Regions from separate parts of the Kitasatospora sp. NPDC053308 genome, predicted to be linked through region 1. Evidence: predicted binding sites of a transcription regulator. Region 1 holds the regulator's gene; each other region holds the start of a gene.
What was found. Region 1 encodes HrcA, which represses chaperone genes, less so after heat shock. Its sites were predicted from a motif close to TTNGCACTCNGNNNNNCNGAGTGCNAA; they were not measured.

Region 1 (10,324 bases):
GGCGGTCTTCTCGCAGCGCACCACCGCCCCGCAGAAGCCGGTCGTGGCCTCCTCGACCACCAGGTCCCGCTCGGCGGGCACCTCCGGGGCGGGCGTCCGCTTCTTCCACGGCGGGGTCAGGTCGGGTCCGTACTGGCGGCTGCGCATACGGGTGATCATAGGGACGGCGGACGGGCCGTCAGAGGCCCGGCGCGCCCCACACCGGGAACCAGCGGCTCAGGTCCTTCTCCAGCCGCAGGTCGTTCCCCAGCATCGCGTTGACCTGCAGCTCCAGCGGGCTGTTGCGCTTCTCCCCGCCACCGGGCACCGGGGCGAAGGGGTAGAAGGTGCCGCGCTTGTAGAGGTAGACCAGCGCCAGCGACTGCCCCTCGGCGTCGCGGAAGCCCACCAGCGAGCAGAGCAGCTGCGGCCCGAAGCCGTTCGCCTCCAGCTCGCTGTTGACCGCGTGCAGGTCGTTGACCAGCTCCGGCAGCTCCTCGGGGGTGTGCCGGGCGAGCAGCCAGGAGTACCCGTAGTCGTCCTTGGAGGCCTCCACCGGGACGCCGCCGCGCTCGGTGTCGGCGTCCAGCAGGGCCCGCACCTGCTGTTCGACCTGGACGAAGGCGGCGCCCTCGACGGCCGCGAAGCACACCGAGCCGAGCCCGGTCGGGGTGAAGCCGGCGCCGGCCTCCAGGGTGAGCGCGGCGGACGGCACGCCGAACAGCTGGTCGAGGTCGGGCCTGACGGGCTTGGTGCGGCCGAACAGGGCGTCCAGGAATCCCACGGCGGTCCTCTCGGGTCACGTCATCGGGTCGGTCACGTCATCGGGTCGGTCACGTCATCGGGTCGGTCACCGCGAGGGGCTCGGGCTCAGCGGCCGAGCTGCGCGGAGATCCTCGCCAGCTGCTCCAGCCGCTTCTCCAGCGTCGGGTGCGTGGACAGCAGCTGCGAGGCGGTCTCCCGGGCGCTCAGCGCGGGGGCGAAGTAGAAGGCGTTGTACGGCTGCGCCTGGCGCAGGTCCTTGCTGGGGATGGCGGCGATCTGTCCGGTCACCTTGGTCAGGGCGGAGGCGAGGGCGCTGGGCCGTCCGGTGAGCTGGGCGGCGGCGCGGTCCGCGGCCAGCTCGCGGTAGCGGGAGAGCAGCCGGGTGAGCAGGAAGCTGATCGCGTAGACGACCATCGAGACCAGCGGGATGAGCAGCGCGACGATGGCCGCGTTCTGGTCGTTGTTGTTGCGGCCGCCGCCCATGAAGCCGCCGTACACGGCGATCCTGGTCATCGCGCCGGCGAGCACCCCGAGGAAGCCGGCGATGGTCATCACCGCGACGTCCCGGTGGGCGACGTGGGACAGCTCGTGCGCGAGGACGCCCTCCAGTTCCTCCGGCTCCAGCCGGCGCAGCAGGCCGGTGGTCACGCAGACCACCGCGTTCTGCGGGTTGCGGCCGGTGGCGAAGGCGTTGGGCATGTCGTTGTCGGCGACCGCCACGCGGGGTTTGGGCATGTCGGCCAGGGCGCAGAGCCGGTCGATCGTGCCGTGCAGCTGGGGGAACTCCTCCGGGGACACCTGGTGGGCGCCCATCGCCCGTTCGGTGATCTTGTCGCTGAACCAGAACTGGGCCACGAACAGCCCGCCGGAGATCAGGACGATGAGCGGCCAGGCGCCGCGCAGCAGCGCGATCAGCAGACCGGTGAAACCGACGTACAGCAGCCCGATCACGAACATCGTCGCGACCATGCGGCCGGTCAGGCCGCGATCGGGTGCGAAGCGGGTGTGCTGGCCCGAGCTCGACATCGCTTGCTCCTCCATTCGCCGTCGCCTTCGATGCTGCCACCCGGACGGCCCGGGGGCACCACCCCCGCGCCCGGGAACCGTGAACGGTCGCCGCCGTGCGGGCCGTACCCGGAACTGCGGGAAGGATCACCCCGGTCGGGCCGTTCCTGCCGTAGGACCCGGGCCTTACACTGGCAGGTACGGTTTTGGCACTCGCGTGTTCAGAGTGCCAAGGGCGGGGCCTCCCGGAGCGGCCCCCGCCAGGACAGGCAGTACCAGAGGGACACAGACGGACAACGTGCGAAGACGGAGGTGCGTGCCCCATGGCCGGTGAGGTCCGCCAGCTGGACGATCGCAAGCTCGCCGTGCTCCGTGCGATCGTGCAGGACTACGTCGGCACCGAGGAGCCGGTCGGCTCCAAGGCCCTGGTGGAGCGGCACAACCTCGGGGTCTCGCCGGCGACGGTCCGCAACGACATGGCGGCGCTGGAGGAGGAGGGCTACATCCACCAGCCGCACACCAGTGCGGGGCGCATCCCGACCGACAAGGGGTACCGCCTCTTCGTCGACAAGCTCGCCGAGATCAAGCCGATGAGCGCCCCCGAGCGCCGGGCGATCCGGCACTTCCTGGACGGCGCGGTCGACCTGGACGACGTGGTGGCGCGCACCGTGCGGCTGCTCGCCCAGCTGACCCGGCAGGTCGCGGTGGTCCAGTACCCCTCGCTGACGCGCTCCACGGTGCGGCACATCGAGCTGGTGGCGCTGGCCCCGGCGAAGGTGATGCTGGTGCTGATCACCAACACCGGCCGGGTCGAGCAGCGGATGGTCGACTGCCCGGGCACGGTCGGCGAGACCGTCCTGGCGGACCTGCGCACGGCGCTCAACGCCAGGGCGGCCGGCCGCCTCCTGCCGGAGGTCCCGGGGCTGCTGGAGGAGCTCCCGGCGACGTTCGAGGAGGCCGACCGGCCGATCGTGGCCACCGTCCTGGCGACGCTGTTCGAGACGCTCGCGGAGCAGAACGAGGAGCGGATCATGCTGGCCGGCACGGCCAACCTGACCCGCTTCGGCCACGACTTCCCGCTCACCATCCAGCCGGTGCTGGAGGCGCTGGAGGAGCAGGTCATCCTGCTCCGCCTCCTGGGTGAGACCAACGACGCCGCGATGACGGTCCGGATCGGGCGGGAGAACGCCTACGAGGGGCTGATTTCCACCTCGGTCGTCTCGGTCGGTTACGGTTCGGGGGACGAGAGCGTGGCCAAGCTGGGCGTGATCGGCCCGACCCGGATGGACTACCCGGGCACAATGGGGGCGGTGCGGGCGGTGGCGCGGTACGTGGGCCAGATCCTGGCCGAGTCGTAGCAATACGACCGCGCGCCCCACCGGTGACGCGCGGTGACCAGTCGCAGCACTACTACAGGCGGAACAAGCGGAGCATTTGGTGGCCACGGACTACTACGCGGTACTCGGCGTCCGACGGGATGCGGGGCAGGACGAGATCAAGAAGGCGTTCCGGCGCCTGGCACGCGAACTGCACCCGGACGTCAACCCGGACCCGAAGACGCAGGAGCGGTTCAAGGAGATCAACGCCGCCTACGAGGTGCTCTCCGACCCGCAGAAGCGCCAGGTCTACGACCTCGGCGGGGACCCGCTGTCCCCGGGCGGCGGTGGCGGTGCGGGCGGCTTCGGGGCCGGTGCGGCGGGCTTCGGCTTCTCCGACATCATGGACGCCTTCTTCGGCGCCGCGGCCGGCCAGCGCGGCCCGCGCTCGCGCACCCGCCGGGGCCAGGACGCCATGATCCGGCTGGAGATCACCCTGGAGGAGGCCGCGTTCGGCACCACCAAGGAGCTCCAGGTCGACACCGCCGTCACCTGCACCACCTGCAGCGGCGAGGGCGCGGCCCCCGGCACCTCCGCGCAGACCTGTGACATGTGCCGCGGCAAGGGCGAGGTCTCCCAGGTCACCCGGTCCTTCCTGGGCCAGGTCATGACCTCCCGCCCCTGCCCGCAGTGCCAGGGCTTCGGCACCGTCGTGCCGACCCCGTGCCCGGAGTGCGCGGGCGACGGCCGGGTCCGCGCCCGCCGCACGCTGACCGTGAAGATCCCGGCCGGTGTCGACAACGGCACCCGGATCCAGCTGGCCGGCGAGGGCGAGGTCGGCCCCGGCGGCGGCCCGGCCGGCGACCTGTACGTCGAGATCGCCGAGACCACCCACACGATCTTCCAGCGGCGCGGGGACGACCTGCACTGCACCGTCACCATCCCGATGACGGCGGCCGCGCTCGGCACCCAGGTGCCGCTGCAGACCCTGGACGGCCTGGAGGAGGTCGACATCCGGCCCGGCACCCAGTCCGGCCAGTCGATCCCGCTGCACGGCCGGGGCATCACCCACCTGCGCGGGGGCGGCCGGGGCGACCTGATAGTGCACGTCGAGGTGAAGACGCCCACCAAGCTCGACGCCGAGCAGGAGGAGCTGCTGCGCCGCCTCGCGGTGCTGCGCGGCGAGGAGCGGCCCTCCGGCCAGTTCGCGCCGGGCCAGCAGGGCCTGTTCTCCCGGCTGAAGGACGCCTTCAACGGCCGGTAGCCGTCCGCGCGGGGGTGCCGGGGGCCGACCCCCGGCACCCCTTGCGCGTCTCCTCCCCGCCGCGGCCGCGCGCCGGCGGGGCCCCCACCGGAAAGGTTCCTCCGCATGACCGCGCCCGTCTTCGTCGTCGACACCGAGCGGATCGCCGCCGCCGCGCCCGGCAGCGTGGTGCGCCTGGACGGCCCGGAGGGTCGGCACGCCGCCGCGGTGAAGCGGCTGGAGGCGGGCGAGGCGATCACCCTGGCCGACGGGCTGGGGCTCGGCGTGGACGGGACGGTCGCCGAGGTGCTCGGCAAGGACGCCGTCGACGTGACGGTCGCCGCGGTGCGCCGGGAGCCGCGGCCCGCGCCGCGGATCGTCGTCGTCCAGGCGCTGCCCAAGGGCGACCGCGGCGAGCTGGCCGTGGAGACCATGACCGAGGTCGGCGTGGACGTGGTGATCCCCTGGTCGGCGTCCCGCTGCATCACCCAGTGGAAGGGCGAGCGCGGCGCCAAGGCGCTCGCCAAGTGGCGGGCCACCGCCCGCGAGGCCGGCAAGCAGTCCCGTCGGCTGCGCTTCCCCGAGGTGCGGGACCCGATGACCACCAAGCAGCTGGCGCCGCTCCTGGCGGGCGCCGCGTTCGCCGCCGTCCTGCACGAGGAGGGCGCCGAGCCGCTGGCGCACGCCCCGCTGCCCGCGGACGGGGACCTGGTGCTGGTGGTCGGCCCGGAGGGCGGGGTCTCCCCCGAGGAGCTGGCCGTCTTCGCCGCCGCGGGCGCCGAGCCGTACCGTCTGGGCCCCTCGGTGCTGCGCACCTCCACCGCCGGGGTGGCCGCCGGGGCACTGCTGCTGGGCCGCACCGGCCGCTGGGCGTAGGACCTGGCCCGGACCGTCCCCGGACCGTCCCGGGAGCGGCCCGTACTACGGCGCGGCGCGAGGGTCCAGCGGGCTCGCCCGGGGAGCCCGACTCTGCCGAAAAGCGCGGCGGCCCGTCCGCGCGGGTGCCTACGCTGGCCGCGTGACGGACTCCCTGAGCACCTCCGCGGGCGCCTACCTGCGCCACCCCCACCTGCACGGCGACCTGGTCGCCTTCGTCGCCGAGAACGACCTCTGGCTCGCCCCGCTGGACGGCGGACGGGCCTGGCGGCTCACCGCCGACCACCGGCCGGTGCACGATCCCCGGTTCTCCCCGGACGGGCGGCACATCGCCTTCACCTCCACCCGGGACGGCGCGCCCGAGGTGCACGTGGTGCCGGTGGACGGCGGACCGTCCCGCCGGCTCACCCACTGGGGCGGCGGCCAGACCCGGGTGCAGGGCTGGACGCCCGACGGCCGCCCGGTCGCCACCACCGCGGCCGGGCAGGCGACCTTGCGCCGCACCTGGGCGCACGCGGTGCCGCTGGACGGCGGCGAGCCGGTGCGGCTGCCGTACGGGCCGGTCGGCGGGATCGCCTTCGAGCCGGGCGGCGAGCGGGTGCTGCTGGCCAGCGCCGCGATCCCCGAACCGGCCTGGTGGAAGCGCTACCGGGGCGGCCGGGCCGGCAAGCTGTGGCTGGGCCGGGACGAATTCGCCCGGGTCCACGAGGAGTTGGACGGCCAGCTGTCCTCACCGCTGTGGGTGGCCGGTCCGGACGGCGGACCGGGCGCCCGGATCGCCTTCCTGTCGGACCACGAGGGCGTCGGCGAGCTGTGGTCCAGCCTCCCGGACGGGTCCGACCTGCGCCGCCACACCACCTGCGCGGACGGCTTCTACGCCCGCAACGCCGCCACCGACGGCACCCGGGTGGTCTACCACCGGGCCGGTGACCTCTGGCTGCTGGAGGACCTGGCCGGCGCCGAGCCGCGCCGCCTGGACGTCCGGCTGGCCGGACCGCGCAGCGGCCGCCGCCCCCGCCCGGTGACCGCCGCGCACTGGCTGGAGTCGGTCGCCCCCGACCGCACCGGCCGGGCCGGCGCCGTCGTGGTGCGCGGCAGCGTGCACTGGCTGACCCACCGCGAGGGCCCGGCCCGGGTGCTGGACGAGACGCCGGGCGTGCGCGGGCGCCTGGCCAGGGTGGTGCAGGGGGAGGACGGCGCCCAGGGCGTGCTGTGGGTGTCCGACGCCGAGGGCGAGGACGGCCTGGAGTACGCGCCCGCCGTGCACGGCGCCGAGCGGCGCCGGCTGGCCGCCGGGCAGCTCGGCCGGGTCAACGCGCTGGCCGTCTCCCCGGACGGCAAGCAGGCCGCGCTCGGCGTCCACGACGGCCGGGTGCTGCTGGTGACGCTCGCCGACGGCACCGTGCACGAGCTGGAGCGCAGCACCGACGGCGAGGTCAGCGGGCTGGTGTTCAGCCCGGACTCGGCCTGGCTGGCGTGGTCGCGCCCGGTGCCGGGGCTGGGCCCGTACTCGCTGCGCCAGATCGTGCTGGCCAACCTGGCCACCCGCACCGTGAGCGAGGCGACCCAGCAGCGCTTCATCGACACCTCGCCGGCCTTCACCGCCGACGGCCGCTACCTGGCGTTCCTGTCGGTGCGCAACTTCGACCCGGTGTACGACTCGCACGTCTTCGACCTGTCCTTCCCCAACGGCTGCCGCCCGTACCTGATCACGCTGGCCGCCGACACCCCGTCCCCGTTCGGGCCGCAGCGCGCCGGGCGACCGCTCGGCGGGGAGGAGGACGAGCCGCGGGCCAAGAAGGCGGACGGCGAGGAGGGCGGCGACGCGGCCGCGCCGGTGACCAGGGTGGACCTGGACGGCATCGCGGACCGGATCGTCCCGTTCCCGGTGGAGGGCGGGCTGTTCGGCACCCTGCGGGCGGCCAAGGACGGCGTGCTGTGGACCAGGGTCCCGCTGCTCGGCGAACTCGGCGACGAGGCGGCCTCGTTGGAGGACGAGCGGCCCCGGCCGGTGCTGGAGCGCTTCGACCTGCGGAAGCGTCGGGTCGAGCAACTGGTGCACGACGTCGACGGGTTCGCGGTCAGCGGGGACGGCAGCCGGGTCGCCGTGCTGGACGAGGGCGAGCTGCGGATCGTCCCGGCCGACCACAAGGCCGGCGGCGAGGACGACGAGGTCACCGTGGACCTCGCCCGGCTGCGGGTCACCGTCGACCCGGCGGCCGAGTGGCGGCAGATGTACGCCGAGAACGGCCGGCTGATGCGCGACAACTTCTGGCGCCCCGACCTCTCCGGCGTCGACTGGGCCGGCGTCCTGGAGCGCTACCGGCCGCTGGTGGAGCGGGTCGGCTCGCACGACGACCTGATCGACCTGCTGTGGGAGGTGCACGGCGAACTCGGCACCTCGCACGCCTACGTCGTCCCGTACGGCCCGCACACCGAGCCCGCCCGGCGCCAGGGCCTGCTCGGCGCGGACCTGGTCAAGGAGGGCGGGCAGTGGCGGATCGCCCGGATCCTGCCCGGGGAGTCCTCCGACCCGAGGGCCCGCTCGCCGCTGGCCGCGCCCGGCGCCGCGATCCGCCCCGGCGACGCCGTCCTGGCGGTCGACGGCCGCCCGGTGGACCCGGTCACCGGGCCGGCGCCGCTGCTGGCCGGCACCGCCGGGCAGCCGGTCGAGCTGACCGTGGCCGGCAAGGACGGCACCGACCGGCGCCACCCGGTGGTCGTCCCGCTCGCCGACGACGAGGCGCTGCGCTACCACGACTGGGTGTCCGGGCGGCGGGCCGCGGTGCGCGAGCTGTCCGGCGGGCGCCTCGGCTACCTGCACGTCCCCGACATGCAGACCACCGGCTGGGCCCAGATCCACCGCGACCTGCGCTCGGAGATGGCCAAGGAGGGCGTGATCGTCGACATCCGGGAGAACCGCGGCGGCCACACCTCGCAGCTGGTGATCGAGAAGCTCGCCCGGCGGATCGTCGGCTGGAACGTCAGCAGGGACACCGACAGCCCGGTCCCGTACCCCGGCGACGCCCCGCGCGGGCCGGTCGTCGCGCTCGCCGACCAGGACTCCGGCTCGGACGGCGACATCGTCAACGCGGCCATCCAGGCGCTGGGCATCGGCCCGGTCGTCGGCACCCGCACCTGGGGTGGGGTGATCGGCATCGACAGCCGCTACCGGCTGGTCGACGGCACCCTGGTCACCCAGCCCAAGTACGCGTTCTGGCTGGAGAACTACGGCTGGGGCGTGGAGAACCACGGCGTCGACCCGGACGTCGAGGTGCCGATCGCCCCGCACCACTGGGCGGCCGGCGAGGACCCGCAGCTGGCCGAGGGCGTCCGGATCGCCCTGGCCGCGCTCGCCGAGACCCCGGCCCGCACGGCGCCGCCGCTGCCCTGGCGCTGACGGCCGCGCCCGCACGGGAAGTCGGACGGGCCGACTTCCCGTGCCGCGGCCTGGGTAGGATGCGGGGCTGTTTCTTGATCCACAGCTCACGGGGGAACCACCATGGCGCAGGGCTACCCGCCGCCGCAGTACGGCCAGAACCCTTACGCACAGCCGCAGTCACCACCGCCGGCCCCGCCGCAGCCGCAGGCGTACCCGCCGCCCCCGCCGTACGGGCAGCCGCAGGGCCACGGGCAGGGGTACGGGCAGGGGTACGCGCCGCAGCCGGCCCAGCCGTACGGGCAGCCGCAGCCGTACCCCCACCCCTCGGCGCAGCAGCCGCCGTACGCGCAGCAGGCCCCGCGGCCGCAGCGCGCCGCGTTGCCGCCGTGCCCCAAGGAGGCGGGCGGCGGCCGGCGCTTCCTGGCGATCGTGCTGGACTTCCTGTTCGCCGTCACCCTCGGCTTCGCCGCCGCCAACGCCGCCGGCCGGCCGAAGGTGCGGCAGGCGGCCGGGCACACCGTGCACAGCGGCGGCCCGGCGGTGCCGTACTTCGTGGCGCTGGTCGTCGTCGGCCTCCTCGCGTCCTTCCTCAACCAGGTGGTGCTGGCCCGGCTGACCGGCTTCAGCGTCGGCAAGGGGATCCTGGCGATGCGGGTGGTGCGCCGCAAGGGCGTGATGCGGCCCAACACCTGGCGGCTCACCAGGCGCTGGCTGATCGGCTTCGTCATCCTCGCCGTCGCCTTCCTCACCGAGGACTACGACACCGACGACGGCGACGTCGTCGGCATGCGCGCGGTGCGCTGGAAGCACCTGCGGCAGTACCAGCAGGCCGTGGCCGGGCTCGGCTAGGCTGCGCCCGTACGGCCCCACCCACCCGACGCACCGATCCCGAGGAGAAGCCGATGGCCGGTGAGCCGCAGCCCGACTGCCTGTTCTGCAAGATCGTGGCGGGCGAGATCCCGGCGACGGTCGTGCGCAAGACCGAGCGCACCCTCGCCTTCCGCGACATCGCCCCCAAGGCGCCCGTGCACGTCCTGGTGATCCCGCACGCCCACTACCCGAACGCGGCCGCGCTGGCCGCCGCCGAGCCGGAGGTCGCCGGCGAGCTGCTCGCCGAGGCGGGCCGGGTGGCCGAGGACGAGGGCATCGCCGACTACCGGCTGATCTTCAACACCGGGGCGGGCGCCGGGCAGACCGTCTTCCACGCCCACGTCCACGTGCTCGGCGGCACGCACATGACCGAGAGCATGGTCTGATCCCAGGTGTCCCAGCGCGAACTCGTCGTCCTCGGCACCGCCAGCCAGGTGCCCACCCGGCACCGCAACCACAACGGCTACCTGCTGCGCTGGGACGGCGAGGGCCTGCTGTTCGACCCCGGCGAGGGCACCCAGCGCCAGATGCTGCACGCCGGGGTCACGGCCACCCAGATCACCCGGATCGCCGTCACCCACTTCCACGGCGACCACTGCCTGGGCCTCGCGGGGGTGATCCAGCGGATCAACCTGGACCGGGTCCCGCATCCGGTGGACGTCTACTTCCCGGCCTCCGGCGAGGTCTACTTCGAGCGGCTGCGGCACGCCACCGCCTACCACGAGACGGCCGTCCTGCGGCCCCGGCCGATCGACGAGCCGGGCCCGCTGCCCGCGCCCGGCGCCCGCTTCGCGCTGGACGCGGTGCGCCTGGACCACCCCGTGGAGTCCTTCGGCTACCGGCTGTCCGAGCCGGACGGCCGCCGGCTGGTGCCCGAGCGGCTCGCCC
Region 2 (10,324 bases), on a different contig from region 1:
CTCGGAGAGCCGGCCGGCGGTGATGTGCCGTCGGACGTCCATCTCCCAGAAACGGTCCTGCGCCTGGACGTAGCCCTGGGCGCGGAACAGGTCCTCGGGGGTGTCGGCGTACAGCTGCGGGATGCCGTTGGCGTCCCGCTTGACGTCGACCGGCGCGCTCAGGCCCGCGACCTTGACGCTGCCGTCCACCTCCGGGAACGAGGCACGGACCGCGGTGACCCCGCGGTAGCCGCCGTAGCCGACGCCGGCCACCAGCAGCACGACCAGCACGATCACGAACAGACGGGCGCGCCGGAACTTCTTCGAGCGGGGCATCTGGGTCCTTGCGGTCCTGACTTCGGGGCGGGCGGGCGTGTTCAGGGCCTGCGGCCGTGACAGGGCACCACATTAGGCCGAGACGGCCGGGCACCGTGAACGGGGGACCAAGCTAAAGATATGGCAAAATGTTAGACTGAGTAACGATCCGCAAGGGGAGCATTGACGCCCTCTTAACGCTGGTCGACCTCACAGCACCACCAGACACCCCGCCCGCCCCTGCCTGCCCGAGGTGCCCCTGCGTGAACGTCTCCCATCTGAACCAGCTCCTCCTCGAAGCCTCCGTGATCCTCCTCTTCGCGGTGGTCGCCGTGCGGATCTCCACCCGGTCGGGGCTGCCCAGCCTGCTGATCTACCTGGGGATCGGCGTGGCGCTGGGCCAGAACGGGATCGGCTTCACCTTCAACAACGCCGAACTCACCCAGGTGATCGGCTACGCGGCGCTCGTGGTGATCCTGGCCGAGGGCGGCCTCAAGACCAGCTGGCGCGAGATCAAGCCGGTGATGCCGGCCGCCACCGTGCTCGCCACCGTCGGCGTCGCGGTCAGTGTGTTCGCCACCGCGGCCGGCGCGCACTGGCTGGTCGGCCTGGACTGGCGGACCTCGCTGCTGCTCGGCGCCATCGTCTCCTCGACCGACGCGGCGGCCGTCTTCTCGGTGCTGCGGATGGTCCCGCTGCCGCACCGGCTCACCGGCCTGCTGGAGGCCGAGTCCGGTTTCAACGACGCCCCCGTGGTCATCCTGGTCGTCGCCTTCGCCACCGCCGGGGAACTGGACCCCTGGTACGTGCTGATCGGCACCATCCTCGCCGAGCTGGCCATCGGCGCGGCGATCGGCTTCGCCGTCGGCAAGCTCGGCGCGTACGGGATCAAGCACGTCGCCCTGCCCTCCTCGGGCCTCTACCCGATCGCCGTGATGGCGCTCACCGTGCTCGCCTACGCCGGCGGCGCGCTGCTGCACGGCTCCGGCTTCCTCGCCGTCTACACCTGCGCGGTGATCCTCGGGAACTCCAAGCTGCCGCACGGGCCCGCCGTTCGCGGCTTCGCCGACGGACTGGCGTGGATCGGGCAGATCGGCATGTTCGTCCTGCTCGGCCTGCTCTGCACGCCGGCCACCATGGGCTCCTCGGTGGTGCCCGCCCTGGTCATCGGCGCGGTGCTGGTCTTCCTGGCCCGGCCGCTGTCCGTGGTGGTCTCGCTGACCCCCTTCAAGGTGCCGGCCGCCGAGCAGGCACTGCTCAGCTGGGCCGGGCTGCGCGGGGCGGTGCCCATCGTGCTCGCCACCATCCCGGTGGTGACCGGCGCGCACAAGGCCGAGGACGTGTTCAACATCGTCTTCATCCTGGTGGTCGTCTTCACCCTGCTCCAGGGGCCCACCCTGCCGTGGGTGGCCAAGCGGCTGCGGATCGGCGAGGGCGCGATGGGCCAGGACCTGGGCATCGAGTCCGCCCCGCTGGAGAAGCTGCACGGCCACCTGCTGTCGGTCGCACTCTCCCCCGCCTCCCGGATGTCCGGCGTGGAGATCGGCGAGCTGCGGCTGCCCAAGGGGGCGGCGGTCACCCTGGTCGTGCGCGAGGGCAACTCCTTCGTCCCGGACAAGACGACGGTGCTGCGCGGCGGGGACGAGCTGCTGGTGGTCACCACGGACGAGGTCAGCGAGGCGGCGGAGCGGCGGCTGCGGGCCGTGGACCGGGGCGGCAAGCTCGCCGGATGGCTCAACGGGCGCTGAGGCGGACCGGCGGAGGCCGGTGCGGTGTGGCGGGCCGGGGTCCGCTGAGCCGGGCCCCGGACCGGGTCCGGCGGGCCCGGGCGGACCGGGTCCGGCGGGCCGGGTCGGTGGGGCCACCGGGTCCGGAGGTGCCCCGGGGAAGGGCTGGACTGGCGGAATCTACGCGCGTAACTGTATGCTGGTTCGACCACGCCGTATAACCCGCTAGACCACCCCCAGCATCTGCCTGACGCAGAGTTGGCGCGACCGCTCGGCGGCCGCGGTCCGGCCCCCGGCAACCGCACCGGGCCGACCCGGTATCTACCCCGGTCGACGCGCGAGAGGACGACTCTCGGCGCGTCGGGGCCACCCCATGCCCTGCCGCGCTACCAGGCAGCAGGAAGGACCGACCGTGACGGCCCGCCGAACGGTCGACACCTCCGCGGACAGCACCGCGGACACCACCGCAGCCCAGGCCCCCACCCGCGTCGGGTACGGGGAGCTGCTGCGCACCCCCGGGGCCTGGACCTTCCTGGCGCCCGCCCTCGTCGCCCGACTGCCGTACGCGATGCTCAGCATGGGCATCCTGCTGCTCGTCACCCAGACCCACGGCTCGTACGGCACCGCCGGTACCGTCACCGCCGTCGCGGCCGTCGCCCAGGCCCTGATCGGGCCGCAGACCGGGCGGCTGGCCGACCGGTACGGGCAGCCCGCGGTGCTCGTCCCGACCGTCCTGGTGCACGGCGCCTCGGTCGCCGCGCTGATCGCGCTGGCGCTCGGCCACGCGCCGGCCTGGAGCCTGTTCCTGGCCGCCGTGCCGGCCGGTGCGAGCGTGCCGCAGATCGGCGCGATGGTCCGGGCCCGCTGGATCGCCCGGTTCACCGCCGACGGCCCGTCCGACGCCTCCGCGGCCCGGGTGAGCACCGCCTTCGCCTTCGAGTCCGTCACGGACGAGTTCACCTTCGTGATCGGCCCGATCCTGGCCTCCGGCATCGCCGCGCTCGCCAACCCGGCGACCGCCCTGATCGCCGAGGCCGCGCTGACCGTCGTCGGCGGCCTGGCCTTCGCCGCCCAGCGGCGCACCGCCCCCGCCCGGATCGTGCCGCAGCCCGGCGTCGAGCGCGTCTCCGCGATCTCCTCCCCCGGCGTCCGGCTGCTCGCCGGCTCCATCCTCGGGGTCGGCGCGGTCTTCGGCGGCATGCAGGTCTCGGTGAACGCCTTCGCCGACTCGGTCGGACAGCACGACGCGGGCGGCACCGTGTACGGCATCTTCGCGGGCGGCTCGATGCTGGCCGGCGTGCTGTACGGCGTGATCGCCTGGCGGCGGCCCGTCCAGCAGCGGATGCTGGCCAGCTTCGCGCTGCTGGTGCTGGGCTGCTCCACGCTGTGGGCGATGCCCAACCTGATCGCGCTCACCGTCGCCGGGCTGGTCTGCGGCCTGGCCATCGCGCCGACCCTGATCAGCGGCTACACCCTGGTCGAGACGCTGGTCGCGGACGGCGCCAAGACGGAGGCCTTCACCTGGCTGACCGGCGCCATCGGGCTGGGCCTGGCGGTCGGCTCGATGGTGGCGGGGAAGCTGATCGACGGGCACGGGCCGTCGGCCGGGTTCCTGGTGCCGGTGATCGGCGCCGGGCTGGGGCTGCTCGCGCTGTTCTCGCTGCGGCACCTGCTGGTGGCGCCGGCGGCGGGCGCGGGCACCGGGTCCGCCGCCGCGACGGGTTCGGCCGCGGGTTCGACGGCCGGGTCGGCGCAGGATCCGGCGGCCGGGTCGGCTGCCGGTTCGGCCGGCGGCTCCGGGGAGCGCACCGGCGCCGGACAGCTGGTGGGCGCGGCCAAGGGCTGAGCGGGAGCGGGCGGTGGTCGGCGGCCCGGACGCCGGGGCGGCGAGCGGGGCCGATCTCACACCGGAGTCGCTGGACTGATCCAGCGGAATGCCGCATCATTGACCATCGTTAGCACTCATCAGGCGAGAGTGCCAGGAGGAAGACAAGTGCCCACGTACCAGTACCAGTGCACCGAGTGCGGCAACGGCCTGGAGGCGGTGCAGAAGTTCACCGACGAGGCGCTGACCACGTGCCCCGACTGCCAGGGACGACTCCGCAAGGTCTTCTCCGCAGTGGGTGTCGTGTTCAAGGGTTCCGGCTTCTACCGGACCGACAGCCGCTCCTCCTCCAGCAGCTCGGTGAGCTCGGGCTCGTCGTCGACCCCGTCGACGTCGACCCCCGCGTCGTCCGCTTCGTCCACCTCGGGCAGCGGTTTCTCGGCGCCGGCCAGCCCGGCTCCGGCCGCGAGCTGAGACCGGCCGCCCCGCAGTCCTCGGAAAGGCCCGTCGCCCCCCGTTCTCACGCGGGGGCGGCGGGCCTTTCCGCGTTCCCCGCCGGCTCGGCTTCCCCGCCGACTCGGCTTCCGCAGGCTCGGCTCCCCGCTGGCTGGGCTTCCGCAGGCTCGGCTCCCGCTGGCTGGGCTTCCCGTCAGCTCGGCGAACCGGAGTCACCTGTGTGAGCGTACGAAGTCGTCCACAGGGGCGGGTTTTTCCACAGGCTGCGGAAAGGGGCTTTCCGCCGTCGGCCGGGGTGCGCATCGTGGGGGTCGTCAGCCGGTCCGCCCGGGCCGGCCACCCGACCTTCCGGAGGTGCGTCGATGACGACCGCGAGCTTCTCCGTCCCCCTGCCCGCACCCACCGTGCCGCCCCGGCAGGAGGTGCCGAGCTTCCCGCCGATCCGGCGCGGGTGCGGCGGTTGGCACCGATGGCGCAGCGCGGTGCGCAGGCGGGCCGGGGTGCCCGCGTTGGTGCTGCTGGCGGTGGCCGGCGCGCTCGCGCTCGGGCCCGCGCGGCTCGGCCAGCCGCCGGGCGGGGGCGCACTGGGCCGGACGGGTTGTCAATCCGGAGCTGCGGAAGATCACCCGTAACCCGGTGACGACTTCGTCGTTCGAGGCGGCATGAAGGGCTTCAAGGAATTCCTGCTGCGCGGAAATGTCATCGAACTCGCCGTCGCCGTCGTCATCGGCGCGGCATTCACCAACATCATCAACGCCTTCGTCAAAGGCGTGATCAATCCGATTGTCGGCGTCTTCGGAACGAAGGACCTGGGTTCCTACAGTTCCTGCCTCAAGGGCCCCTGCGAGGTCGGCCCGAACGGTGAGGTCACGTCCGGGATCCTCATCCTCTGGGGATCGGTGCTCAGTGCCGTCCTGCAGTTCCTGATCACCGCCGCCGTCGTCTACTTCGTTCTGATCGTGCCCATGAACCGGCTGGCCGCGCGCCGCAAGACCCTCGCCGAGCAGGCGGCGGAGGCCGAGGCCAAGGAGGTCCAACTACTGACCGAGATCCGCGACGCGCTCGTCGCGCCGCTGCGCTGACCCGCCGACCGGCCCCGTCCTTCCCTCAGCCGCCGTGGTGCGGCGGGCGCTGGCTCAGGTACCAGTCCAGCCCCCGCCCACCGCTCTCCCCCGCCCCGGAGCGCTCGTTCCAGCCGGCGTCGGTGTCGTCCCGGGACTGCTGGTCCAGCGGGTCCCGGAAGACCAGCCGGGCCTTGGCCGCGGGCGTCTGCTGCGGGGCCCGGCCCTGCTCCCGCTGGTCCTGGCCCTGGCCCTGCTCCTGCTCCTGCTCGCTCACCCTGTCCACTCCGTCGTTCGTCATGTCCGTCCGTCCCGTCCGTCCACGTCCGTCCCGTCCTGCTCGTTCCAGCCTAAGAGCCTGCCGGGCACGCCTCGGGCCCTGGTGCGGAGCGCTCCGCACCAGGGCCCGGGTGGAACTCGGCAGGCCTGCCGGTCAGGCGGCTTCGAAGCCCGCGTGGTCGGCGATCTTCTTCAGTTCGGCCAGCGCGTGCTTCTCGATCTGGCGGATCCGCTCGCGGGTGAGCCCGTGCTGCTTGCCCACCTCGGTGAGAGTGCGCTCGCGGCCGTCCTCCATCCCGTAGCGGGAGCGGATGATCGAGGCCGTGCGGTCGTCCAACCGTCCGATCAGGTCGTCCAGTTCCTCACGGCGGAGCATGACCATCACGGCGTCCTCGGGGGACGTCGCCCCGGTGTCCTCCACCAGGTCGCCGAACTGGGTCTCGCCCTCGTCGTCCACCGACATGTTGAGGCTGACCGGGTCGCGCGCCCAGTCCAGCACGTCCTTGATCCGGGCCTCGGTGGTGTCCAACTCGGCCGCGATCTCGGCCGGTTCGGCCTCGCGGCCCAGCTCCTTGGACTTCTCGCGCTGCACCCGCCGGATCCGCCCCAGCTCCTCCACCAGGTGCACGGGCAGCCGGATCGTCCGGGACTGGTCGGCGATGGAGCGGGTGATCGCCTGCCGGATCCACCACGTCGCGTAGGTGGAGAACTTGAAGCCCTTGGCGTAGTCGAACTTCTCGACGGCGCGCACCAGGCCCGCGTTGCCCTCCTGGATCAGGTCCAGCAGCGGGAGGCCGCTGCGCGGGTACCGGCGGGCGACAGCCACCACGAGCCGGAGGTTGGAGCGGATGAAGACGTCCTTGGCACGCTCGGCGTCGGCGGCTATCGCCTCCAGCTCCTCACGCGTGACACCGGCGGGGAGTTCGTCCTCGTCCAGCAGGTGCTGGGCGTACACCCCGGCCTCGATCCGCAGCGAGAGCTCGACCTCCTCGGCGGCATCGAGCAGGGGCGTCCTGGCGATCTCGTCGAGGTACATGCCGACCAGGTCACGGTCGGCCTCGAGGTTGGTCGGGCGGGCCGCGCGAGTCCGGTCGGCCCTGTCGCGAACGACGGCACGGGTGGCCATGCTTGCTCCCTTTGCTGGTGTTGCCGAGGTCTGCCTGCCTGCCCCCGAGGGCAAGGAGTGCGGGCCCGGGGGGCTCACACGTAACGATCCAACGAACAGATTCCGGACAACATTCCCAAGTCACTCTGATTCTTCCGCGCGATGCAGTATCCTGCCGTTTTTCACTCGACTTTGGACGCTCGGTGACCACCCGGGCACGTCCCGTGCCCTCGGCCGACCGCCCCCGGAGCGATTTCTTCACCCGGCCCTCACGCGCACGTCGCCTACCGGTTGAACCCGCGCCCGGCCGCACGCGTTCCCACGCACCCCCGCTGTCCGCCCGCGCCCACGCCCCCGCGCACGCAGGACCTCCGCACAAACGATGCCGAATCGCTATCACCCGGGGTCCTCATCGGCGCGGGACACTGGGAAGGTGTCAGCCATGCACCTGACCAACAGCACGAACTCCGTCACTGCGCGTAGTCGCAGACTCCTTCGGGACGCCGCGCTCGCGGTGGGCTGTGCCGCGCTGTTCGGCCTCCTGGCGGCTCTGGTGACGAGCCACTGGCACCCGCTGGAGCGCTTCGACCAGGAGTGGATCGGCGAACTGCACACCTACGCCCGGGAGCACCGGATCTGGACCGCAGCGGTGCAGACCCTCTCGGACATCGGCAGCACGATCACCATGCGTACGCTCCTCGGGCTCGCGGCCGTCTGGCTCTGGCTGATCGGCGCACGGGTGCTGGCCGGCTGGGTGGCCGCGCAGACCCTGGTCGGCTGGGGCGCCCTGTGGGCCCTGAAAGCGGCGTTCGACCGCGGCCGCCCCGCCTTCACCGACCCGGTCTCGCACGCCGGCGGCCCGGCCTTCCCGTCCGGCCACGCCATGGCCTCCGCGATCACCTGCGCCGTCCTGGTCGGCCTGGTCTGGTACCGGGTCCACCGCCGCGGCCGGACCGCCGCCTGCGCGGTGGCGGCGGCGACGGTGCTGACCATCGGCTGGACCAGGATCGCGCTCGGCGTGCACTGGCCCAGCGACGTCCTGGGCGGGTGGCTGGCCGCCGGGATCGTGCTGGGCACCGTCACGGCCGTGATCGAGCTCTGGCGCCCGGGCGCACTGGCCCGCGACGTACGGCGGGTCAACTGGCGCACCCGGCCCCGGGTCCAGCGGGTCATCGTGGCCCCCGGCCGGCCGCCCCGCGCCGCCGATCCGCTGGGCGACTCACCCGCGGACGATTCGCCCTTGGACGACCCACTGCTGGACGGCCCACTGCTGGACGACTCGCTGCTGGACGGCGACGCGGCGGCCCGGCACGGGGATCCGGACGGCGGCGTGCCGGAGGGCGCCGCCGACCGGCCCGACGAGACCGTGCGCTGAGACGGCGCGAAGACCGTCCACCGAGGCGGTCCGCCGAGGCCGTGCACCGGGGGCCCGTCCACTGAGGCCGCGTCAGCGGAGCGAGGCCGTCCGCTAGCGTGACGGCCATGTCCACCACCGCTGCTCCCACCTCCGCCACCGCCCCTGCCGAACACCCCGGGCAGCCGCTGCGGATCGCCACCGTCCAGACCCGGGCCGTGGCGGGCGACATATCCGCCAACGCCGCCCAGGCCGCCGAGCTGATCCGCGAGGCCGCCGACGCCGGAGCCCGGCTGGTGCTCTTCACCGAGAAGTTCCTCTCCGGGTACGAGCCCGAGCTGATCCGCAGCGATCCCCGCGAGTACGCCGTCCAGCCCGGCGACCCGCGCCTCGCGCCGATCGCCGAGGCCTGCCGCGCGACGGGGACCGTGGCCGTCGTCGGCGCCGCCGTGCGGGACGGTGCCGACCTGCGGATCTCCGCCCTCGTCCTCGGCCCGGACGGCGGCCTCGCCACCCGCTACGACAAGCAGTACCTGTTCAAGTCCGAACGCGAGCTCTACCGGCCCGGGACGGCCGGCTGCACCCTGGAGCTGGACGGCTGGCGGCTCGGCCTCGGCATCTGCTACGACTCCGGCTTCCCCGAGCACGCCCGCGCCGCCGCCCTCGACGGCTGCCACGCCTACCTGGTCGGCGCGCTGTTCAGCAAGGGCCACGGCCACCACGAGTCCCGCACCTGGTTCCCCGCCCGGGCGCTCGACAACACCGTCTACACGGTGCTGTCCAACCACATCGGCCGTACCGGCTCCTGGGACACCTGTGGCGGCAGCGCGGTCTGGGGCCCGGACGGCCGCCTGCTCGCCGAGGCGAGCGAGGACCGGCGCGAGGTCCTGCTGGTCGACCTCGACCCCGCCGTCCTGCGCACCACCCGCGAGAACGAGGCCCTGCTCGCCGACCTCGCCCTCGCCACCACCCGCCCCGCCGAGCCCCGCACCCTCGTCCGGCTCACCTGACCCGTGGCGGGCCCGGCCCGGACGCGGGCCGGAGGGGAGGCGTCCGGGCCGCGCCGCAGGCGGCCCGGGGGGGGCGCCTGGGCCGGAAAAGCGGCAGGCCCCCGCCCGGAGTGGGCGGAGGCCTGCGACCTGCGTGTTCGTCGTGCCCCAGACAGGAATCGAACCTGCGACACCGGCTTTAGGAGAGCCGTGCTCTATCCCCTGAGCTACTGAGGCGCGGCCCCGGGTGTGGCGAGGCCGCTCACAGCGTACCGGATCAGGGGTGGGAGGCGGCGTCGCAGGCCGGGGGCACGGGTGGCCGACGGGGTGTCAGGAGCGGTCAAGTAGCCTGCCGGGAGGAGCCCGATCCGCCCGGGCGCACCCCGCGAAGGAGACGAAGGACCAGATGAGACCTGCTGTGCGCCCGGTCGTCCGGCTGTCGGAGCAGGTCTGGTTGTGGCCCGCGCTGGTGATGCTGGCGGTGGGCGGGTACCGGTTGGGGACGCCGGATCTCTGGCGGGACGAGATCGCGACCTCGACGGTGGCCACCCGCTCGCTGGGCGACCTGCTGCGGCTGCTCCAGCACATCGACGCCAGCAACGGCGCGTACTACCTGCTGATGCACGGCTGGACCGCGGTCTTCGGTGACTCGGCGGTGGCGCTGCGGGCACCGTCCGTCCTGGCCATGGCGGGCGCGGCCGCCTTCGTGGCGCTCACCGCCCGGCGGCTGTTCGGCGGCCGGGCGGCGGCGATCGGCGCGGGGCTGCTGTTCGCGGTGCCGCCGCTGGTCTCCCGCTACGCCCAGGAGGCACGCTCGTACGCGCTGGTGACCCTCGCGATCGCGGCCGCCACGTTCTTCCTGCTGCGGGCACTGGAGCGGCCGACCTGGCGGCGCTGGGCGCCGTACTGCGCGGCCATGGCGCTGGCGGGCGCGGGGCACCTGATCTCGTTCAGCACGGTGGCCGGACAGGTCGCCGTGGTGGCGCTGCACCTGTGGCGCACCCGGGAGGCGGCGGACCGGCGGCTGCTGTGGCAGTACCCGCTGGCGGTCGCGGTCGCGGCGGTGCCGGTGGTGCCGATCATGCTGCTGGGCAGCCGCCAGTCGGACCGGCAGCTGGGCTGGATAATGACGCCCTCCCTCCGCGGCCTGGCCCGCTTCGGCGAGCAGCTGTTCGGCTCGGACCTGGTCTTCTACTCCTTCGTGCTGCTGGCGCTCCCCGCGCTGGCCCTGCCC
Region 3 (10,324 bases), on a different contig from region 1:
ACGGTCGATCCGGTCATGCTCATGCGAAGGCCCCCCTGACCCTCGGAGTGACAGCGGCGACGGAGAGCCGCCGCTCAGCCTCGGCGGCCACCGCCCGCAGCCGCTCGGCCTCGGCGGTCAGTGCGCCCCGACCGGCGGCGGTCAGCGCGTAGGTGCGCCGGGCCCGGCCGTCCACCACCTCCTCGGCGGCGACCTCGATCAGGCCCTGGCCCAGCAGCCGGTCGAGCGCGCCGTAGAGCGTGCCGGTGCGCATCTTCACCCGGCCGTCGGAGATCGCGGCGATCTCCTGGATGAGCGCGTAGCCGTGCCTCGGGGCATCGGCCAGCGCGGTGAGCAGAAGCAGCGTCGGCTCCTGCATGGAGCGTTCTGTCATGTGACTACATATATCGCCGACCGGCACATCCCGTCCACCGGAACCACCGGACACAATGGCCCCCATGCCCACGCCGAACGACGACCTGCTCACCGCCTGGACCGCCCTGCTGCACCGCTGCGGCGCCACCCCCGACCCGGAGCCGTACGGCCGGGAGCTGCTGCGCCGCTGGTCCGAGCCGCAGCGCCGCTACCACACCACCGACCACCTGCGCGCGGTCCTGCGGCACGTCGACGACCTCGCCGGACACGCCGCCGACCCGGAGGCCGTCCGGCTCGCGGCCTGGTTCCACGACGCCGTCTACCGCCCCGACCGCACCGAGAACGAGGAGCGCAGCGCCGCCCTGGCCGTCCGCGCGCTGACCGCCGCCGGCCTGCCCGCCGAGCGCGTCGCCGAGGTCGAGCGCCTCGTCCTGCTCACCGTCAGCCACGACCCGGCGCCCGGGGACCGCGACGGCGAGGTGCTCTGCGACGCGGACCTCGCCGTCCTCGGCGGCACCCCCGAGGCGTACGCGCGCTACGCGGCGGCCGTCCGCGAGGAGTACGGCTTCGTCCCCGAGCCGGACTTCCGGGCCGGCCGCGCCGCCGTCCTGCGGCAGCTCCTGGCGCTGCCCGCGCTCTACCGCACCCCCACCGCCCGCGAGCGCTTCACGGCGGCCGCCCGCGCCAACCTGACGGCCGAACTCCACGACCTGACCGTCTAGACCAGCTCCCCCACCGGCGCCACCACCGCGCCCCGCTTGCCGCACACCCAGTGCGGTTCCGGCCCCAACTCCGGCTCCACGCTGAGCGCGTGCGGGTCGCCGTCGGCCGCACAGACGGTGCACAGCGGCCACCGCCCGTACGCCTCCAGCAGCGCGTCCTGGACGTCCTGGGCGACCAGCCCGAGCACGTACTCGGTGCCGTCCGGCCATTGCTCCAGCCACCAGCGCCGGTGGGTGACGGCCTGCTCCACCAGGGAGACGACGGCGGCGTCCGCCACGTCCCGCGCGGTGAGGTCGGCCAGGATCAGTGCCCGTGCGGTGTGCAGGGCGGTCTCGATGTCGTCAGCAGCCATCCGTCCATCCTCCCCGCAACTCCCCCGAACGCCGAAACGCCGCGTGGGCGGCCCCCCGAAGGGAACCGCCCACGCGGACGAGGTCCTGCCGATCCGATCGAAGCGATCAGGATCAGAAGTCCATGTCACCGCCCGGCATGCCGCCGCCGGCGGCCGCGGCGGCCTTCTCCGGCTTGTCGGCGATGACGGCCTCGGTGGTGAGGAACAGCGCCGCGATGGAGGCGGCGTTCTGCAGCGCGGAGCGGGTGACCTTGGCCGGGTCGATGATGCCCGCGGCGACCAGGTCGACGTACTCGTTGGTGGCGGCGTTCAGGCCGTGACCGGCGGGGAGGTTGCGCACCTTCTCCACCACGACGCCACCCTCCAGGCCGGCGTTGGTCGCGATCTGCTTGATCGGGGCCTCCAGCGCGACCTTGACGATGTTGGCACCGGTGGCCTCGTCGCCCTCCAGCTCCAGCTTGTCGAAGGCGACACCGGCCTGCAGCAGGGCGACGCCACCACCGGCGACGATGCCCTCCTCGACGGCGGCCTTGGCGTTGCGGACGGCGTCCTCGATGCGGTGCTTGCGCTCCTTGAGCTCCACCTCGGTGGCCGCGCCGGCCTTGATGACGGCCACGCCGCCGGCCAGCTTGGCGAGGCGCTCCTGCAGCTTCTCGCGGTCGTAGTCCGAGTCGCTGTTCTCGATCTCGGCGCGGATCTGGTTCACGCGGCCCGCGACCTGCTCGCTGTCGCCGCCACCGTCGACGATGGTGGTCTCGTCCTTGGTGATGACCACCTTGCGGGCGGTGCCCAGCAGGTCGATGCCGGCGTTCTCCAGCTTGAGGCCGACCTCCTCGGAGATCACGGTGCCACCGGTGAGGATGGCGATGTCGCCGAGCATGGCCTTGCGGCGGTCGCCGAAGCCCGGGGCCTTGACGGCGACGGACTTGAAGGTGCCGCGGATCTTGTTCACGACCAGGGTCGACAGGGCCTCGCCCTCGACGTCCTCGGCGATGATGACGAGCGGCTTGCCGCTCTGCATGACCTTCTCCAGCAGCGGGAGCAGGTCCTTGACGGCGCCGATCTTGGAGTTGGCGATGAGGATGTACGGGTCCTCGAAGGTCGCCTCCATGCGCTCCAGGTCGGTGGCGAAGTAGGCGGAGATGTAGCCCTTGTCGAAGCGCATGCCCTCGGTGAGCTCGAGCTCCAGGCCGAAGGTGTTGCTCTCCTCGACGGTGATGACGCCTTCCTTGCCGACCTTGTCCATGGCCTCGGCGATCAGCTCGCCGATCTGGGTGTCGGCGGCGGAGATGGAGGCGGTGGAGGCGATCTGCTCCTTGGTCTCCACGTCCTTGGCCTGGGCCAGCAGCTGGTCCGAGACGGCGGCGACGGCCTTCTCGATGCCGCGCTTCAGGGCCATCGGGTTGGCGCCGGCGGCGACGTTGCGCAGACCCTCGCGAACCAGGGCCTGGGCGAGCACGGTGGCGGTGGTGGTGCCGTCACCCGCGACGTCGTCCGTCTTCTTGGCGACCTCCTTGACGAGCTCCGCACCGATCTTCTCGTACGGGTCCTCGAGCTCGATCTCCTTGGCGATGGAGACACCGTCGTTGGTGATCGTGGGGGCGCCCCACTTCTTCTCCAGCACGACGTTGCGACCCTTGGGGCCGAGCGTGACCTTCACTGCGTCGGCGAGCTGGTTCATGCCACGCTCAAGGCCGCGGCGAGCTTCCTCATCAAAGGCGATGATCTTGGCCATCAGAAGTGGTCCTCCGGGACACGGTCGACTGCTCGGACCAAGGGGTGCCCGCGACGGACGGCCCTGGTGCGCGGAGGTCCATTCCCTGCCGCTCCCGGGGGCCTCACCGACCCGGTCCGCTGTCACTCTCACACTGTGAGTGCTAACGCCAATGATTAGCACTCCGGGTGGTCGAGTGCAAGCCCAATGGGCAACCCGCGAGCCGTCCCCGGGGGCGCCCGGGAACGCCGACGGGCCCGTACGACACGTGTCGTACGGGCCCGTCGAGAAGCGAGTGGTCACCAGCCGTAGGGCCGCGCCGAGCTCCTGGGGTCGGAAGGGGTCAGCCCGCGGCGCGGACCATGTCCGCCTGCGGGCCCTTCTGTCCCTGAGAGATCTCGAACTCGACCCGCTGGCCCTCCTCGAGGGTGCGGTAGCCGTCCATCTGGATCGCGCTGTAGTGGACGAAGACGTCCGCACCACCGTCGACCGCGATGAAGCCGTAGCCCTTCTCCGCGTTGAACCACTTGACGGTGCCCTGAGCCATTCCGAACTCCCCTAGTGCTGTGCTGGCCCTTCACGGTCCCGCAGGTCGCGGGCCCGGGTTGGTTTGAAGGCCGGCCCGGGGAACCCCCCCTGGGCGCAGCCGTGCACGCCGCAACCCACCGCGCGGAGCGCCGGGCGGCCTCCGGTGAGCGGGTGATTGCGTCGACCGCCGCTGAATGTATCCGGACCGACGCCCTCTGCAACAGGGTCAACGGCCGGTAATTCCGCCGCCGCAGCAAGGGACAGGACGGGCCGAATCGGGAAGATCTCGGCATTTAACGCCGGACATAGCGGACGAATTACCCAAATCCCCACGGGAATTCTGACACCGGCCTGACAGGTTTCCCGGGCCGGTCTCACCGTCCGGACGCCTTCCGGCGGGACGCGCGCGGGGCCGAGAGGGAACCCCTGTTCCCAACCGAGCGACACTCTACTCCGACTCCACCCGTAAATATTCCCGCCGGAATGCAACGGGCCGCCCGCAGGTACGGAAAACGGAATTCCGTACGCGCGGGCGGCCGAATGGCGGGGAGCGGCTCAGCAGCCTCCGGCCACCGCCGGAATGATCGAGATGCCGGCGCCGTCCTCGATCTCGGTCGCCAGGCCCTCGGCGAAGCGCACGTCGTCGTCGTTCACGTAGACGTTGACGAAGCGGCGCAGCTTGCCGGTGTCGTCCAGGATGCGGGCGGAGATGCCCGCGTGGTTCTTCTCCAGGTCGGCGATGACCTCCGCCAGGGTGGCGCCCTCGGCGGTCACCTCGGCGGCGCCGCCGGTGTAGGTGCGCAGGATGGTCGGGATGCGGACGGTGGCGCTCATGGCTCTCCTTGCGGGGTGGGGGTGGGTCAGGCGGACGCGAGGCCGGCGGCGCGGAAGGAGTCCAGCGTCGGGCGGATGACGGCGCTCATCCCGGCGTCGGCGACGGCGTCCAGGGTCTTCAGGCCGTCGCCGGTGTTGATCGCGACGGTCTCCTTGGCCGGATCCAGCTGCCCGGTCTCGACCAGCTTCTTCAGCACGCCGACCGTCACCCCGCCCGCGGTCTCGGCGAAGATGCCCTCGGTCCGCGCCAGCAGCCGGATCGCCGCCACGACCTCGGCGTCCGTGACGTCCTCCACCGCACCGCCAGTCCGGCGGGCGATGTCCAGCACGTACGGGCCGTCGGCCGGGTTGCCGATGGCCAGCGACTTGGCGATGGTGTCCGGCTTGACCGGCTTGATCACGTCCCGGCCGGCCTTGAAGGCGGCCGAAACCGGCGAGCAGCCCTCGGCCTGGGCGCCGAAGACCCGGTACGGCCGGTCCTCGACCAGTCCGAGCTTGATCAGCTCCTGCAGCCCCTTGTCGATCTTCGTCAGCTGCGAGCCCGAGGCGATCGGGATCACGATCTGCTCGGGGAGCCGCCAGCCGAGCTGCTCGCAGATCTCGTACGCCAGCGTCTTGGAGCCCTCGCCGTAGTACGGCCGCAGGTTGACGTTGACGAAGCCCCAGCCCTCGCCGGCCGGGTCCCCGATCAGCTCCGAGCAGAACCGGTTCACGTCGTCGTAGTTGCCCTCGATGCCGACCAGCTCGCCGCCGTACACCCCGGCCATCACGACCTTGCCCTGCTCCAGGTCGTGCGGGATGAACACGCAGGACCGGAACCCGGCCCGGGCGGCCGCCGCGCCCACCGCACCGGCCAGGTTGCCGGTGGAGGAGCAGGACAGCGTGGTGTAACCGAACGCCCGCGCCGCCTCGATCGCGCACGCGACCACGCGGTCCTTGAAGGAGTGCGTCGGGTTCCCGGAGTCGTCCTTGATGTGCAGCGGCGCGGTGAAGCCGAGCTCCCGGCCCAGGTTGTCCGCCTTCACCAGCGGGGTCCAGCCCGGGTTGAGGTTGGGCTTCGAGGCCACGTCGGCCGGCACCGGCAGCAGCGGCGCGTAGCGCCAGATCGAGGTCGGACCGGCCTCGATCCGCTTGCGCAGCTCCTCGGCGCCCGCGCTGCCGAACTCGTAGGCGATCTCCAGCGGGCCGAAGCACTCCAGGCACGCGAAGCTGGGACCGAGCGGGAATCGGGTTCCGCACTCCCGACAGGACAGGGCGGCGGCCGGGCCGAGGTCCACGGAAACGGGTGCGGCGGTGTCGATAGCCATGATGGCGAGGCCTCTCTCCTCATCTTCCCCGCGGCGCGGTCGCGCCACAGGCCGGAATTGGCACCTGTCCCGCCGGGGCCTGTCGACGACAGCCGCGCGGGAAGGTTGCCGGGACGTCAACGGGCCGTTCCCTCAGTCCCTCTGGATGAGCTTGTGAAATTGTGGTGGTGCTCAACGGTGACCCCGGCGTGCGAAGGTCCGACCGCTGTACGAAGACTGTATCCGAAGGCGTCAATCCTGAACGGGACCGTCCGCCACGCGAGATGAGCCGTCCCACCCGACCCGCCGAGGAGACTTCCGTGCCCGCCCAACCGACCCCCGAGCTCCTCCCGCAGGCGGCGTCCTGGCTGCGCCGGCGCTCCTGGAGCGCGGCCGACCGGCCGGTCCGCACCCTCCTCGCGGCCAAGGAACGCACCGGGCGCACGGTCAGCGTCGTCCTCCCCGCCCTGGACGAGGAGGCCACCGTCGGCGACATCGTCCGCACCGTCCGCCGCGAGCTGATGGAACGCCTCCCGCTGGTCGACGAACTCGTCGTGGTCGACTCCGGCTCCACCGACGCCACCGCCGCCGTCGCCGCCGAGGCCGGCGCCCGGGTCGAGCACCGCGACGCCATCCTGCCCCGGCTGCCCGCCGCCCCCGGCAAGGGCGAGGTGCTCTGGCGCTCGCTGCTGGTCACCCGCGGCGACATCGTCTGCTTCGTCGACGCCGACCTGCGCGAGTTCGACCCCGCCTTCGTCTCCGGGACCATCGGCCCGCTGCTCACCGACGAGTCCATCCAGCTGGTCAAGGCCATGTACGACCGCCCCCTAGAGACCGACTCGGGCGCCGTCGTCCCGGCCGGCGGCGGCCGCGTCACCGAACTCGTCGCCCGACCCCTCCTCAACCTCCACTGGCCGGAGCTCGCCGGTTTCGTCCAGCCCCTCGGCGGTGAGTACGCGGCCCGCCGCTCACTGCTCGAACGGCTGCCCTTCCCCACCGGCTACGGCGTCGAACTCGGCCTGCTGGTCGACGCGCTGGAGCTGGTCGGACTGGACGCCCTGGCCCAGGTCGACGTCGGCGTCCGGCACCACCGCCACCAGGACAGCCAGGCCCTCGGCCGGATGGCCGCCACCATCTACCGCACCGCCCTGGAACGCCTCGACCGCACCCACCGCCTCAAGGCCTCCGCCGACCTCGTCCGCCCCGAGCTCACCCAGTTCACCCGCGACCCCGACACCCGCTCCTTCACCGGCCACACCCACCCCATCACCGCCCTGGAACGCCCCCCCATGCACACCGTCCCCGAATACGCCACCCACCGCTGACGGGTTTGCCACCCCGGAGCCCCGGCAACATCCCAACCATGGGCGATCTCACGACCGAACGTTCGAGTGCGACCGGCACCGCCCCCGTCCTGGTGGCTTCCAACCGGGGACCGGTGTCGTTCAGTACGGCCGACGACGGCACGCTGACCCTGCGACGCGGCGGCGGCGGGCTGGTCTCAGGCCTCTCCGCGATCGACGACCCGAACGCCGTCTGGGTCTGCGCGGCCCTGAACGACGCCGACCGCAGAGCCGCCGCCCAAGCCCCCGACGGCCGCCTGGACCTGGCCGGCCACGACGTCGGCGGGCAGGCCGTCCGCATGCTGGACATCGACGCCGAGACCTTCGCCCGCGCCTACAACGGCGTCGCCAACTCCACCCTGTGGTTCGTCCACCACCTGCTCTACGCGACGCCCACCGCACCCGCCTTCGACGCCGACTTCCGCACCGAATGGGCCGCCTACCAGGCCTACAACCGCGCCTTCGCCGACGCGCTGGCCGCCGAAGCCGCCCCGAACGCCGCCGTCCTGATCCAGGACTACCACCTCTCCCTCACCCCGGCCCTGCTCCGCGAAGCCCGTCCCGACCTGCGGATCGGCCACTTCTCGCACACCCCCTGGGCCCCGCCCGAGTACTACCGGCTGCTCCCGGACGACATCGCCCGCGCCGTCCTCACCGGCATCCTGGGCGCCGACCGGGCCGGCTTCCTCACCGAACGCTGGGCCCGCGCCTTCGCCGCCTGCTGCCAGGACCTCCTGGGCGCCACGGTCGACCACGAGGCGCTCACCGTCACCCTCCCCCGGCCTTCGGCCGGGGGGACCCTCGTCGACCACACCACCCGCCTCGGCGTCCACGCCCTCGGCGCCGACGCCGACTTCCTGCGCGAGCGCGCCCACCGCCCCGACGTGGACGAACGCCTCACCGCCCTGCGCGCCTCCGTCGGCGACCGCCGCACCATCGTCCGGGTCGACCGCACCGAGCTGAGCAAGAACATCGTCCGCGGCCTCCAGGCCTACCGGCACCTGCTCCGCACCCGCCCCGAGTGGCACGACCGGGTGGTCCACATCGCCTTCGCCTACCCGTCCCGTACCGACCTGGCCGAGTACCGGACCTACACGGCCGCCGTCCGGGACCTGGCCGAGGCCATCAACGCCGAGTTCGCCACCCCCACCTGGCAGCCGTTGATCCTGCACGTCAACGACGACTTCCCGCGCTCCCTCGCCGCCTACCGCCTGGCCGACGTCGCCCTCGTGAACCCCATCCGGGACGGCATGAACCTGGTGGCCAAGGAAGTCCCGGTGGTCTCCGACCGCGGCTGCGCCCTGGTCCTCTCCCGCGAGGCCGGCGCCCACACCGAGCTCAAGGACGACGCCCTCACGGTCAACCCCTACGACGTGATCGCCACCGCCGAAGCCCTGCACACCGCCCTCACGATGCCCGAGGAGGAGCGCGCCGACCGCACCAAGCGCCTCGCGGCGGCGGCCACCGCGCTCCCCCCGCAGCAGTGGTTCCTCGACCAGCTCAACGCGCTGGGCCCGCTCAGCTCCCCGTGAGGGCCTCCCCCAGCGCCCTCAACAGCTCCACCACCCCGGCCGGCCCCGCGACCACCAGGTCCGCGCGGTCGGCCAACTCCTTCACCGGCGCGTCCCCCACCGCCCCGCTGCACACCAGCAGCCCGGCCAGCCCCTCGCCCCGCAACTGCTCCACCGCCGCGAAGGCCGCCAGATCGCCCAGGTCGTCCCCCGCGTACAACACCGACCGGGCACCCCGCTCCCGCAGGAACCCGGTCAGCGCCGCCCCCTTGTCCACCCCCGGCGGCCGCAGCTCCAGCACCAGCCGCCCGGGCTCCACCACCAGCCCGTACGCAGCGGCCAGCTCCGCCACCGGCGCCCGCAACGACTCCAACGCCGCCTCCGGCGCCGCCGTACGCCGGGTGTGCACCGCCACCGAGCGCCCCTTGTCCTCCACCCACACCCCGTCGGGCGCCCCCACCCGCGCCAACACCTCCGGCAAGGCCTCCCGCACACCCGCCACCCCCGGATGCACCTCCGGCGCCGTCACCACACCCCCCTCCCACCGCTCCGCCCCGTAGTGCCCCAGCACCACCACCCCCGGCACCCCCGCCAACCCCCCGTACTCCACCGCCAACGCCGCCGGCCGCCCCGTCACCACCACCACGGCCCCCACCGCCGGCGCCAGCACCCGCAACGCCCCCGCCACCCCCGGATGCGCCCTGGCCCGACTCGGATCCGCCACGATCGGCGCCAACGTCCCGTCGAAGTCCAACCCCACCACCGCATCCCGAGGCTCCCGCAGGATCGCCCGCACCCCATCCCGCCCAGCCTCGGTCCCCGGCACCCACACGTCTTCGAATCCCATACCGAACCCCCTACCCCACAGGCCCCCAGCCCCAAAGCCCCCACCCAAAAACAACCCCCACCCCCAGCACCCCCCACCCACCCACTCACATCCACACCCACCCCACCTCCCCCTCACCCGCCCCCGCGAGAGGGACGCGCTGCGGAAGGGGCGGCGCAGGGGGTGGCCCGGAGAGGGGCGTTGCGGGTGATTTTCAGACTGCCAACGGCCCCCACCCCCGCAGAACAGAGTCGGCAGTCTGAAAATCATCCAGCCCCTCGGAGCGGCCACCCCCGGAGCCGCCCCGGCACCCACCCTCCCGAGAGCACCCACCCACACACCACCCCCCGCGCCAGCGGACCCTCATCGAGCCCCCCGCCGCCCCTCCCTCACCCGCCGCAACCGATTCACCAACACCGGCGCATGCGCCAACGCCTCCTCCCGATCCAGCAAGGCGTTCAGCAGCTGGTAGTACCGCGTCGAAGACAGCCCCAGTTCCTCCCGGATCGCCCGCTCCTTCGCCCCCGCCGTCCGCCACTGCCGCCCCTCCAGCGCCAGCACCGCCCGGTCCCGCTCACTCAGTTCACCCACCACACGCACCTCCGCCTGAACACCTCCCCCGAACACACCGCCCACTACGGACTGTCATTCTCCCGCCCGCCCCCGACACAGACTGCTCATCCCACCGCGCCCCCGCCCCCGGCTAACGTCACCCCCATGACCACGCCCACCACCCCCAGCTTCGCCCTGCACATCCCCACCGCCGACCTCGGCCCCGACCCGCTCGACCCGTCCCAGATCGTCTCCGGCACCCCCGAGGTCACCGGCAAGGTCCTCTCCGAGTCCCCCGACG

Region 2: ACZ6Y7_RS27130 (FmdB family zinc ribbon protein) is a predicted target of HrcA. The motif match lies at 3,977-4,003, and genes of this name have one in related genera.
Region 3: groL (chaperonin GroEL) is a predicted target of HrcA. The motif match lies at 3,320-3,346, and genes of this name have one in related genera.

The regions. Positions count from the first base shown of each region.
Region 1 covers NZ_JBVJJY010000006.1:123,309-133,632, forward strand. The annotation lists gene ACZ6Y7_RS15970 (DUF3097 domain-containing protein) at 1-147, opposite strand, end outside; gene pspAB (PspA-associated protein PspAB) at 179-763, opposite strand; gene htpX (zinc metalloprotease HtpX) at 850-1,770, opposite strand; gene hrcA (heat-inducible transcriptional repressor HrcA) at 2,073-3,107, shown strand; gene dnaJ (molecular chaperone DnaJ) at 3,187-4,329, shown strand; gene ACZ6Y7_RS15995 (16S rRNA (uracil(1498)-N(3))-methyltransferase) at 4,435-5,184, shown strand; gene ACZ6Y7_RS16000 (S41 family peptidase) at 5,327-8,584, shown strand; gene ACZ6Y7_RS16005 (RDD family protein) at 8,687-9,415, shown strand; gene ACZ6Y7_RS16010 (histidine triad nucleotide-binding protein) at 9,469-9,822, shown strand; gene ACZ6Y7_RS16015 (ribonuclease Z) at 9,829-10,324, shown strand, end outside.
Region 2 covers NZ_JBVJJY010000014.1:120,483-130,806, reverse strand. The annotation lists gene ACZ6Y7_RS27145 (penicillin acylase family protein) at 1-315, opposite strand, end outside; gene ACZ6Y7_RS27140 (potassium/proton antiporter) at 558-2,042, shown strand; gene ACZ6Y7_RS27135 (MFS transporter) at 2,434-3,867, shown strand; gene ACZ6Y7_RS27130 (FmdB family zinc ribbon protein) at 4,015-4,320, shown strand; gene mscL (large conductance mechanosensitive channel protein MscL) at 4,965-5,384, shown strand; gene ACZ6Y7_RS27120 (hypothetical protein) at 5,410-5,664, opposite strand; gene ACZ6Y7_RS27115 (sigma-70 family RNA polymerase sigma factor) at 5,797-6,768, opposite strand; gene ACZ6Y7_RS27110 (phosphatase PAP2 family protein) at 7,190-8,122, shown strand; gene ACZ6Y7_RS27105 (carbon-nitrogen hydrolase family protein) at 8,230-9,111, shown strand; tRNA gene ACZ6Y7_RS27100 (tRNA-Arg) at 9,255-9,327, opposite strand; gene ACZ6Y7_RS27095 (glycosyltransferase family 39 protein) at 9,497-10,324, shown strand, end outside.
Region 3 covers NZ_JBVJJY010000029.1:3,078-13,401, reverse strand. The annotation lists gene ACZ6Y7_RS35380 (hypothetical protein) at 1-23, opposite strand, end outside; gene ACZ6Y7_RS35375 (PadR family transcriptional regulator) at 20-373, opposite strand; gene ACZ6Y7_RS35370 (HD domain-containing protein) at 438-1,076, shown strand; gene ACZ6Y7_RS35365 (hypothetical protein) at 1,073-1,429, opposite strand; gene groL (chaperonin GroEL) at 1,542-3,164, opposite strand; gene ACZ6Y7_RS35355 (cold-shock protein) at 3,487-3,690, opposite strand; gene ACZ6Y7_RS35350 (MoaD/ThiS family protein) at 4,227-4,505, opposite strand; gene thrC (threonine synthase) at 4,532-5,812, opposite strand; SAM riboswitch class I at 5,829-5,964, opposite strand; gene ACZ6Y7_RS35340 (glucosyl-3-phosphoglycerate synthase) at 6,112-7,116, shown strand; gene ACZ6Y7_RS35335 (alpha,alpha-trehalose-phosphate synthase (UDP-forming)) at 7,155-8,666, shown strand; gene otsB (trehalose-phosphatase) at 8,653-9,492, opposite strand; gene ACZ6Y7_RS35325 (DUF3263 domain-containing protein) at 9,835-10,062, opposite strand; gene ACZ6Y7_RS35320 (cupin domain-containing protein) at 10,189-10,324, shown strand, end outside.